2 linked regions of the Variovorax paradoxus EPS genome follow. The protein of the gene in region 1 interacts with the protein of each later gene in a pairwise test. Links are inferred from orthologs where the notes say so. Each region holds a gene or a part of one and is shown in the gene's direction. Other genes may lie near its edges.

The links.
Region 2: the proteins of cysK (region 1) and cysE interact in binary tests that used the Escherichia coli proteins (3 or more experiments, as listed by UniProt). The link is inferred for Variovorax paradoxus EPS from one-to-one orthologs.

Annotation. Positions count from the first base shown.
Region 1 is NC_014931.1:1,012,763-1,017,939, reverse strand. What follows is about bases 967-3,942. They hold cysK (cysteine synthase A), read left to right. Parts: upstream 967-1,982; coding sequence 1,983-2,903; downstream 2,904-3,942. Other genes in these bases: VARPA_RS04510 (NAD(P)/FAD-dependent oxidoreductase), read left to right, coding at 3,000-3,942; tehA (dicarboxylate transporter/tellurite-resistance protein TehA), read left to right, coding at 967-1,914. In the rest of the region: VARPA_RS04525 (AraC family transcriptional regulator), read right to left, coding at 1-850; more of tehA, read left to right, coding at 949-966; more of VARPA_RS04510, read left to right, coding at 3,943-4,646; VARPA_RS04505 (VUT family protein), read left to right, coding at 4,646-5,177.
Region 2 is NC_014931.1:4,422,763-4,427,776, reverse strand. Bases 656-3,468 are described here. They hold cysE (serine O-acetyltransferase), read left to right. Parts: upstream 656-1,572; coding sequence 1,573-2,364; downstream 2,365-3,468. Other genes in these bases: VARPA_RS20455 (MFS transporter), read left to right, coding at 2,487-3,468; VARPA_RS20465 (RNA methyltransferase), read left to right, coding at 772-1,515. In the rest of the region: VARPA_RS20470 (inositol monophosphatase family protein), read right to left, coding at 1-639; more of VARPA_RS20455, read left to right, coding at 3,469-3,737; VARPA_RS20450 (LysR family transcriptional regulator), read right to left, coding at 3,793-4,668; VARPA_RS20445 (NADP-dependent oxidoreductase), read left to right, coding at 4,771-5,014.

The DNA of each region.
Region 1 (5,177 bases):
CGGCGATGCTCGCCGTGTCCTGCGCGCCCTGCCCGCCCTGTGCCAGCAGGCGCGACGCGAGCTCCATGCGCAGCGTGGTGAGAAATTCGAGCGGCCCGGTGCCCACGCGCCGCGTGAATTCGCGCGCGAAGGTGGCGCGCGAGAGGTGGCAGCGCTCGGCCAGCGACGCCACGGTCCAGGGTTCATCCGGCTGCGCCAGCATCGCCCGCAGCCCGGGCGCCAGACGCGGGCTGGCCATGAGGCCGAGCACGCCGGTGAGCTCGGGCCTCGTTTCCAGGTGCGCGCGCACCGCCAGCGTGAAGAGCGTGCCCGACAGTTGCGCCACGATGGCCGCGGCGCCGGCGCGCTGCTGCGCGATCTCCTCTGCCATCAGCCGCACCAGCCCTTCGAGCCACGCGAAGCCGGGGCGGTCGGCGAAGGCGATCACCATCGGCTCGGGCAGCGCCTCCAGCAGCACGCTGCGCCGCCGGCCGGGGAATTCGAATTCGCCGCAGAGGATGTCGGTGTCCGCCTTTTCGGGGCGCTTGAGGTTGGTCTTGAGATCGAGCAGTTCGCCGGTCCGCAGCCTGATGGCGCGCCCCTCGCCCTGCAGGCCCGCGGTGCGCAGCACGTGCGCCGGCCCGCGCGGCAGGATCACGAGGCTGCCCTCCTCCAGCGGCACCAGCGTGCGGCTCTCGGGCAGCCAGAGCTCGCAGCGCCCGCGCAGCACGATATGAAAGGGCGCGCGCCACGGTCCGATGGCCTCGTGCGGCGCCGCCCAGTCCTCGCCGAACAGGCAGTGCAGGTCCATGCGGCCGCGCAGGCCGAGCCAGTCGACGAGTTCGCTCAGGGGGTCGGCATGCGGATTCATTTGAGACGATGGAGCAATTTTTAGAGGCTCAGGAGCATTCAAAATCTTACCCTCGGCGCTCAGAATTCATCCAACGATCCTTCCCTCAGGTGAACCGAATGACTTCCGAGCGCGCCCCCGTTCCCGTTTCCTATTTCGGCATTGCCGTCGGTGCGCTGGCGCTGGGCAACGCCTGGCGTGTCGCGGTGCCGCTCTGGCATCTGCCGCAGGACATCGCCCATGTCGCGACATGGAGCGGCCTCGCGGTATGGCTCGTGCTGCTCGCGCTTTATGCCCACAAGTGGCTGCGCCACGGGGACGCCGCACGCGCCGAGATGAACCACCCGGTGCAGTCGTCGTTCGCGTCGCTGGTCCCGCTGGCCAGCATGCTCGCGGCGATGGCGCTGCTGCCTTACGCGCGGGGCGTGGCGCTGGCCGTGTTCGCGGTGTCGATCGTCGCGTCGCTCGTGCTCGGCCTCTGGCTCTATGGGCGCACGTGGCAAGGCGGGCTCGCGCCCGAACTCGTCACGCCGGCTTTCTACCTGCCGGCGGTCGGACAGAACTTCGTGGCAGGCACGGCTGCAGCCGCATTCGGCTGGCCGCAATTGGGCATGTGGTTCTTCGGGGCGGGGCTCTTCTCGTGGCTGGCCATCGAATCGCTGATCCTCGGCCGCGCGGCAACGCACGCGCCGCTGCCCGAAGCGCTGCGCCCCGTGCTGGGCATCCAGCTCGCGCCGCCGGTGGTGGGCGGCGTCACGTACATGAGCCTGAACCACGGCGCCCCCGACCTGTTCGCACAGGTGCTGCTCGGCTACGGCCTCTTCCAGGCGCTGCTGCTTCTTCGCCTCTTGCCGTGGATCGCCAGGCAGCCCTTCACGCCGTCGTACTGGGGCTTCACCTTCGGCGTGGCGGCGCTCCCGACCCTGGCCATGCGACTGGTCGCGGCCGGTGCCACCGGGCCGGTCGAATGGGTCGCGCCGACGACCTTCGCGGCGGCCAACGCGATCATCGGATTCCTGGCGTTTCGGACGATCGCGCTCTTGGTGCAGGGCCGGCTGTTGCCGGCTGCAACACCCTCGCGCTGAAGCGGTCACGGGCTGGTCTCACAATGCGCGCTGTCCGCTGAACAACCGCATCCAAGGAGATTCATTCCATGAAGGCCCAGAACATCCTCCAGACCATCGGCAACACGCCGCACATCCGCATCAACCGCCTGTTCGGCAATGCGAAGCAGCAGGTGTGGATCAAGTCGGAGCGCGCCAACCCAGGCGGCTCGATCAAGGACCGCATCGCGTTGTCGATGGTGGAAGACGCCGAGAAAAGCGGCGCGCTCAAGCCCGGCGGCACCATCGTCGAGCCGACCTCGGGCAACACCGGCATCGGCCTCGCGATGGTCGCGGCGGTCAAGGGCTACAAGCTGATCCTGGTGATGCCCGACAGCATGTCGATCGAGCGCCGCCGCCTGATGCTGGCCTACGGCGCCACCTTCGACCTGACGCCGCGCGCCGGCGGCATGAAAGCCTCCATCGCCCGCGCCGAGGAAATCGTGGCCGGCACGCCGGACGCGTGGATGCCGCAGCAGTTCAACAACCCCGCCAACGTCGAGGTGCATGTGCGCACCACGGCCGAGGAAATCGCGGCCGACTTTCCCGACGGCATCGACGTGATCATCACCGGCGTGGGCACGGGCGGCCACATCACCGGCGTGGCGAAGGTGCTCAAGAAGAAGTGGCCCAAGCTCCAGGTGTTCGCGGTGGAGCCGGTGGCCTCGCCCGTCATTTCGGGCGGCACGCCGTCGCCGCACCCGATCCAGGGCATCGGCGCGGGCTTCATCCCGAAGAACCTCGACACCTCGCTGCTCGACGGCGTGCTGCAGGTCGACGCCGAACCCGCCCGCGAAATGGCCCGCCGGTGCGCGCAGGAAGAAGGCATTCTCGTGGGCATCTCCTCGGGCGCCACGCTCGCGGCCATCGCGCAGAAGCTGCCGTCGCTGGCGCCCGATGCGGTGGTGCTGGGCTTCAACTACGACACGGGCGAGCGCTACCTGTCGGTCGAGGGCTTCCTGCCGGCCTGAATTCCGGCCTGGATTTCGGTGTCACGCCAGCTATCTCTTTCATAGCGCCACGGCGCGTAAAATCTGCGGTCTGCTTGATAACCACAAGCCACCGCCATGCTGAGAATCTCCGAACTCAAACTCCCGCTCGACCACGCGCCTGAAGCGCTGGTCACCCTGATCGCCCGGACCCTCGACGTCCCGCTCGAAGCGATCGCCTCCCATACCGTCTTCAAGCGCAGCTTCGATGCGCGCAAGGTGGAGCTGCTCACGGTCTACATCTGCGACGTGCAGCTGACCGACGCGAAGCTCGAAGCCGCATTGCTCGCGAAGCACGCCGGCCATCCGCACATCCAGCCCGCGCCCGACATGCGCTACACGCCGCCGGCCAACGCGCCCGAAGGCACGAGCCGCCCCGTGGTGATCGGCTTCGGCCCTTGCGGCATCTTCGCGGCGCTGATGCTCGCGAAGATGGGCTTCAAACCCATCGTGCTCGAACGCGGCAAGACCGTGCGCCAGCGCACCCGCGACACCTGGGGCCTGTGGCGCAAGAGCGTGCTCAACCCCGAGTCGAACGTGCAGTTCGGCGAAGGCGGCGCGGGCACTTTTTCCGACGGCAAGCTCTACAGCCAGATCAAGGACCCGCGCTTCCTCGGCCGCAAGGTGATGGAAGAGTTCGTGAAGGCCGGCGCGCCGCCCGAAATCCTGTATGTCGCGCATCCGCACATCGGCACCTTCAAGCTGGTAAAGGTGGTGGAGAACATCCGCGAGCAGATCGTCGCGCTCGGCGGCGAGATCCGCTTCGAGCAGCGCGTGACCGACGTGCGCATCGAAGACGGGCACCTCCGCGCCCTCACGGTGCTCGACCAGACCACCGGCCAGTCGAGCGAACTGCGCGCCGACCATGTCGTGATGGCGCTCGGCCACAGCTCGCGCGACACCTTCGCGATGCTGCATGAACGCGGCGTTCACATCGAGGCCAAGCCCTTCTCGATCGGCTTTCGCGTCGAGCATCCGCAGGGCCTCATCGACCGTGCGCGCTGGGGCCGCCATGCGGGCCATCCGCTGCTGGGCGCGGCCGACTACAAGCTGGTGCACCACGCGAGCAACGGCCGCTCGGTCTACAGCTTCTGCATGTGCCCGGGCGGCACCGTGGTCGCGGCCACCAGCGAGCCGGGCCGCGTGGTCACCAACGGCATGAGCCAGTACTCGCGCAACGAGCGCAACGCCAACGCGGGCATCGTGGTGGGCATCGATCCGAAAGACTTCCCAGGCGATGCGCTCGCGGGCATCGCGCTGCAGCGTGAGCTCGAATCGAACGCCTACCTGCTCGGCGGCAGCAACTACCACGCGCCGGGGCAACTGGTCGGCGACTTCGTGGCCGGCAAGCCCTCGACTGCGCTCGGCAGCGTGACGCCCTCGTACAAGCCCGGTGTGACACCGACCGACCTGCGCGAAGCCCTGCCCGCCTACGCTATCGAGGCGATGCGCGAGGCCTTCCCCGCCTTCGGCCGCAAGATCAAGGGCTTCGATACGCACGACGCGGTGCTCACCGGCGTCGAGACGCGCACCTCGTCGCCGATTCGCATCACGCGCGGCGACGACTTCCAGAGCCTCAACGTGCGCGGCCTCTACCCGGCGGGCGAAGGCGCGAGCTACGCGGGCGGCATCCTCTCGGCCGGTGTCGACGGCATCAAGGTGGCCGAAGCGGTGGCGCGCAACGTGCTCGCCGCGGCCGAACGCGAACGCACGGCGAACGTCTGATGCAGACCATGCCGTTCGCACGCCCCACCATCGGCCAGTTCGCCGTCGCCACGCTGGCCATGGCCGCGGTGGTGCTGGCCTCCAACATCCTGGTGCAGTTCGCCATCAACGACTGGCTGACCTGGGGCGCCTTCACCTATCCGGTGGCCTATCTCGTGAGCGATCTCGTCAACCGGCGCTTCGGCCCGGGCATGGCGCGCCGCGTGGCGTGGGTCGGCTTCGCGGTGGCCATCGTCGCTTCGCTGCTGCTCGCGCCGATGCGCATCGCGCTCGCCTCGGGCCTGGCCTTCATCGCCTCGCAACTGCTCGACATCCGCGTGTTCGACCGCCTGCGCCGCGGCCTCTGGTGGCGTGCGCCGCTGGTGGCGACCGTGATCGCGGCGGTGCTCGACAGCATCGTCTTCTGGGGCATCGCCTTCGCGGGCACCGACGGTCCCTGGCTCACCTGGGCGGCGGGCGACCTTGCGGTGAAGCTCGGTGTGGGCGTGCTGATGCTGCTGCCGTTCCGGCTGCTGATCGGCCGCACGGCCG
Region 2 (5,014 bases), 3.4 Mb from region 1 along the record:
ACCGGTTTCGAAGAAGGCGTCGGTGAAGCCGGCGGCCACGTAGGCCAGGTCCAGCGCGGCGGCGCCGGGGCGGCGCAGGCCGGCCATGCGGGGCATCATGTCCGCCATGATGGCCAGGTACTGCTTGAAGTTGTCGCCCGAGCGGAATGGGAAGCCGGTGGACACCAGGCACTCGCTCAACTTGGTGCGCTTGGAGACGCGGATGCGCCGGTCGTTCATGTAGGCGCCGCGGCCCTTGGTGGCGGTGAAGAGGTCGTTGCGGCTCGGGTCATAGATGACCGCCTGCTCGATCTTGCCGCGCACCGACAGCGCGATCGACACGCAGTAGACCGGGAAGCCGTGAATGAAATTGGTGGTGCCGTCGAGCGGATCGATGATCCAGACGTAATCGGAGTCTTTTGCACCGTGTTCGGTGCCCGATTCTTCGGCCAGGATGCCGTGCCCCGGGTATGCGCCAAGCAGCGTTTCGATGATGACCTTCTCGCTGGCGTGATCGACTTCGGTGACGAAGTCGTTGACGTGCTTTTGCGAGACGCGGACCGATTCGACGTCGAGGGCGGCGCGGTTGATGATGGCGCCGGCGGCGCGTGCGGCCTTGACGGCCACATTGAGCATGGGATGCAGGTTGGGGGACGACATTCTGGATTGTGAGAAGAACGGTGGGAATGGTCCCCAAAATGCGAGCTCTTGGTGACCCTGCGACCCGGCGATGCGGGCGGCGAGAATCGGGCATTTTACCGGCTCTGCCCCGTTAGTGTCTCCAAACCCCCCATGCGCACCCGTTTCATCCTGATCCAAACCAGCCACGCCGGCAACGTGGGCGCCGCCGCCCGCGCCATGAAAACCATGGGTTTCGACGACCTCGTGCTGGTGGCGCCGCGCTGGGCCAACGTGCTGCGGCGGGAAGAAACCATCCAGCGCGCGAGCGGCGCGCTCGACGTGCTGACCAACGCCCGCATCGTCGAGACGCTCGACGAAGCGCTCGACGGCGTGACCCATCTGTGCGCCACGGCCATGATCCCGCGCGACTTCGGTCCGCCGACGCGCACGCCCCGGGAGCACCTGGAGCCGCTGGCGAAAGAGGGCGATGCGCAGCACGTCGCCTTCCTGTTCGGCTCCGAGCGTTTCGGCATGCGCAATGAAGACGTCTACCGCTGCAACGTCGCCCTGAGCATTCCCACCGACCCGAAATTCGGCTCGCTCAACCTGGGCGCGGCCATCCAAGTGGTGGCCTATGAATGGCGGCTGGCGCTCGGCGGCTACGAGGTACGCGATGCCACGGCGCCCGTGCAGGCGGCCGATGCGCAATCGGTGGCGGGCATGCTCGATCACTGGGAGCGCTCGCTGGTGGACATCGGTTTTCTCGACCCGGCCGCACCGAAGAAGCTGATGCCGCGGCTGCAGCAGCTGTTCAACCGGGCCCAGCCGACACCCGAGGAAATCCACATCCTTCGCGGCATCGCCAAGGCCATGACTGACACCGCCAAAGGCCCAAAGGGCGGCTCTTCGAGTTAAAACCCCATCGAAAGTACGCGAAGACACCGGGCTTTAGACTGCCCGCCCACTATCGATATAACGACAACAAGGGCAGCGATGTTCTCTCGACTGCGCGCCGACATCCGGTGCATCCTCGAACGCGACCCGGCGGCCCGCAGCGCCTGGGAAGTGATGACGGTCTACCCGGGCTTCCATGCCGTGGTGCTGCATCGCTGGGCGCATGCCTGTTGGACGCACGGATTCAAGTGGCCCGCCCGCTTCATCGCGCACTGGGCGCGCTGGATGACCGGCATCGAGATCCATCCCGCAGCCAAGATCGGCGAGCGCGTGTTCTTCGACCATGCCATGGGCGTGGTGGTCGGCGAGACCGCCGAGATCGGCGACGGCTGCACCATCTACCAGGGCGTGACGCTGGGCGGCACCTCGCTCTACAAGGGCACCAAGCGCCATCCGACGCTGGGAAAGAACGTGGTCGTGAGCGCGGGCGCCAAGGTGCTGGGCGGCTTCGTCGTCGGCGATGGCGCCAAGATCGGCAGCAACGCGGTGGTCATCAAGCCGGTGCCGGCCGGGGCGACGGCGGTGGGCATTCCCGCACGCATCATTCCGTCGAAGGCGGGCGAGAGCGCCGACGTGTCCGAGTCGCAGAAGTTTTCCGCCTACGGCATCACGCAGGAAGACGATCCGCTGAGCCAGGCCATGCGCGGGCTGATCGACAACGCCTCGGGCCAGGAGCACCAGATCGCGCTGCTGTGGCAGGCGATCGAGAAGCTCTCGGCGCAGCCGGGCAGCAAGGACTGCGTGCCCGGCGATGCGGCGCGGGGTGAGTGCTTCGAGGCGGAGAAGCTGACGCAGTTGGTGGGGAAGTAGCGCGCCTCTCGGACGATCGCCGAGTTCCCGAGCGCCTGCAGACATCAGGCATCGGCGAGACAATCGCGGCGCTTTTGCTTTGACCACCCGGCGCGCGGTGGCAAGAAACCGAGCCCTCTCCCATGTCATCCCCGCCCGCCGCTTCGACTTCCACGTCTTCTCCCTCCACGCCCCCGTTCTCCCTGTGGCGCATCGCCATACCGGCTTTTGCCCCCTCGCTTTTGTTCGGCTTGGGCGAGGGCGCCATCCTGCCGATCGTGCCGCTGACGGCGCGCGACCTGGGTGCTTCCGTGCCCATGGCCGCGCTGGTGATCGCGATGATCGGCATCGGCTCGCTCTTCAACAACATCCCCGCCTCGATGATCACCATGCGATGGGGCGAGCGCTGGGCCATCGTCGCGGCGGGCGTGTGGAGCGGCCTTGGCATGCTCCTGTGCGTGCTGACCTCGCACCTGGGCCTGTTCGCCACGGGCTGCTTCATGGTGGGCATGTCGCAGGCGGTCTACAACCTCGCGCGCCAGAGCTACATGACCGAGGCGGTGCCCATCGAATACCGCGCACGGGCGTTGTCGACGCTGGGCGGCGTCATGCGCATCGGCATGTTCGCGGGACCTTTTCTCGCGGCTGCGGCCGTGCACGCGTTCGGGCTGTGGGCGGCCTATGTCGTCGGCATCGTGGCGGTGATGGCGGCGGCCGCCATCGGCGCGCGCATCCCTGACCTGGAAGCGCCACCGGTCCCGGCCGGTCAGGCCACGCCGGCCTCGACCTCCATCGTCTCGACGCTGCGCGATCACCGCCGTGTGTTCCTCACGCTCGGTATCGGCGTGGTGCTGGTGAGCGCGGTGCGCGCTTCGCGCCAGGCCGTGATTCCGCTGTGGGCCGACCACCTGATGCTCGCGCCCTCGGTGGCGTCGCTGATCTACGGCCTGGCGGGCGGCATCGACATGCTGGTGTTCTATCCGGCCGGCAAGGTGATGGATCGGAAAGGCAGGCGCTGGGTCGCGGTGCCGTCGATGCTGATCATGGGACTGGCGATGCTGCTGATGCCTCTCACGTCAGGCGTCGCGACGCTGTTGATCGCTTCGCTCGCGATCGGGTTCGGCAACGGCATCGGCTCCGGAATGATCATGACCTTGGGCGCCGACCACTCGCCGCGCCACGGGCGCGCGCACTTCCTGGGCATCTGGCGTTTGATGTCCGACATCGGGTCTTCGTGCGGGCCGGCACTGCTGTCTCTGTTGGCGGGTGGCTTGTCGCTTGCGGCGGGGATCGCGGTGACCGGGCTGATCGCCTTTGCTGCGGCGGGGATGCTGGGATATTGGATTCCGCGGCATGCGAATGCGGGTGGCAAGGGGCGGGGAGTGGCGAGGTAGTCCCCGTTCGACAACGCACACGGGCGAAGGACGAGCCAGTGCAACCTGCCGTCTTCTAGCCGTTCAGCACGAGCGACCCCTGCGGATACTGCGCGCACATGAAGTCGACGAACGCCCGTACCTTCGGCGCGGGCAGTCGCCTCGATGTATGCAGGACCCAGAGCGCGACCTCCACGCCTGAAACCATGCCCCACTGAACCAGTTCTCCGCGCGTCAACTGGTTCCACGCGATGGACTGCGGTATCAGGGCAGCGCCGGCACCGGCGATGGCAGCGTCGCGAATCATCAGGAACGAGGAAAGTCTCAGCCGCGGGATTGGCTCCAGGACCAGGCGTCCGTCGTCGAGCGTCCAGTTCCCGTCTTGAAAGTTCGTTGAAACGATGCCGGGGACCGGGCTGACCTTGCCCGGCTTCGGCATGGGTACCGAGGGCGCGGCCACGACCACCAGCCGGTCCTTTGCGAAGCACCGGCCCACGAGGCTGCTGTCCGGCGCTGGATTGATCCGGATCGCGGCATCGAACTGCTCCTCGACGAGATCGACCAGCCGATCGTCCGCCACCACCTCGCAGCTGACCTCGGGGTAGGCCGTGCAGAACTCAGCGGAGATGCGGCCCATCGTGAGCTGCGAAAACAGCACCGGCGAAGCGACACGCAAGCGCCCGCGCGGCACCGACAAGCCCTCGCGCGCGGACGTCATGGCGTCGGCCACTTCGTGCATCGGCCCTTCGGTGCGGTCCATCAGCATCTGCCCGGCCTCCGTGAGCTTGAGCCCGCGGGCGCTGCGCTCGATGAGCCGCACGCCGAGTTGCTCTTCCAGGTCGGCGATGCGCCGGGACAGCGTCGCCTTCGATCTGCCGCTTGCGCGGCTTGCTTTGCCGAGCCCGCCGTTCATGGCGACAAGCGCGAAGTCGCTCAATGCATTCAGGTCCATGGTGTTCCGGATTTGAAACGATGTGTCTTCATTTTCGTGTCTTCGTTTTAGCAATGCAACGGCCTATCTTCTCCCCATCGCAACTCAACTGGAGAAACTGAAATGACCACCACCCTCAACAACGACACGCAACGCGCTGTGCTGATCCGGGCCTACGGCGGCGCTGCCGCCGCCGAGATCGCCGACATCGCAAGGCCCACGGCCGGGCAGGGCCAGGTCCTGGTCCGCGTCCGGGCTGCCGGCGTGAACGGCATCGACTGGAAGATTCGCGAAGGCTTCGTCCGGGACGCGTTCCCGCTGCAACTGCCCGCCGTGCTGGGCATCGAGCTGGCGGGTGTCATCGAAG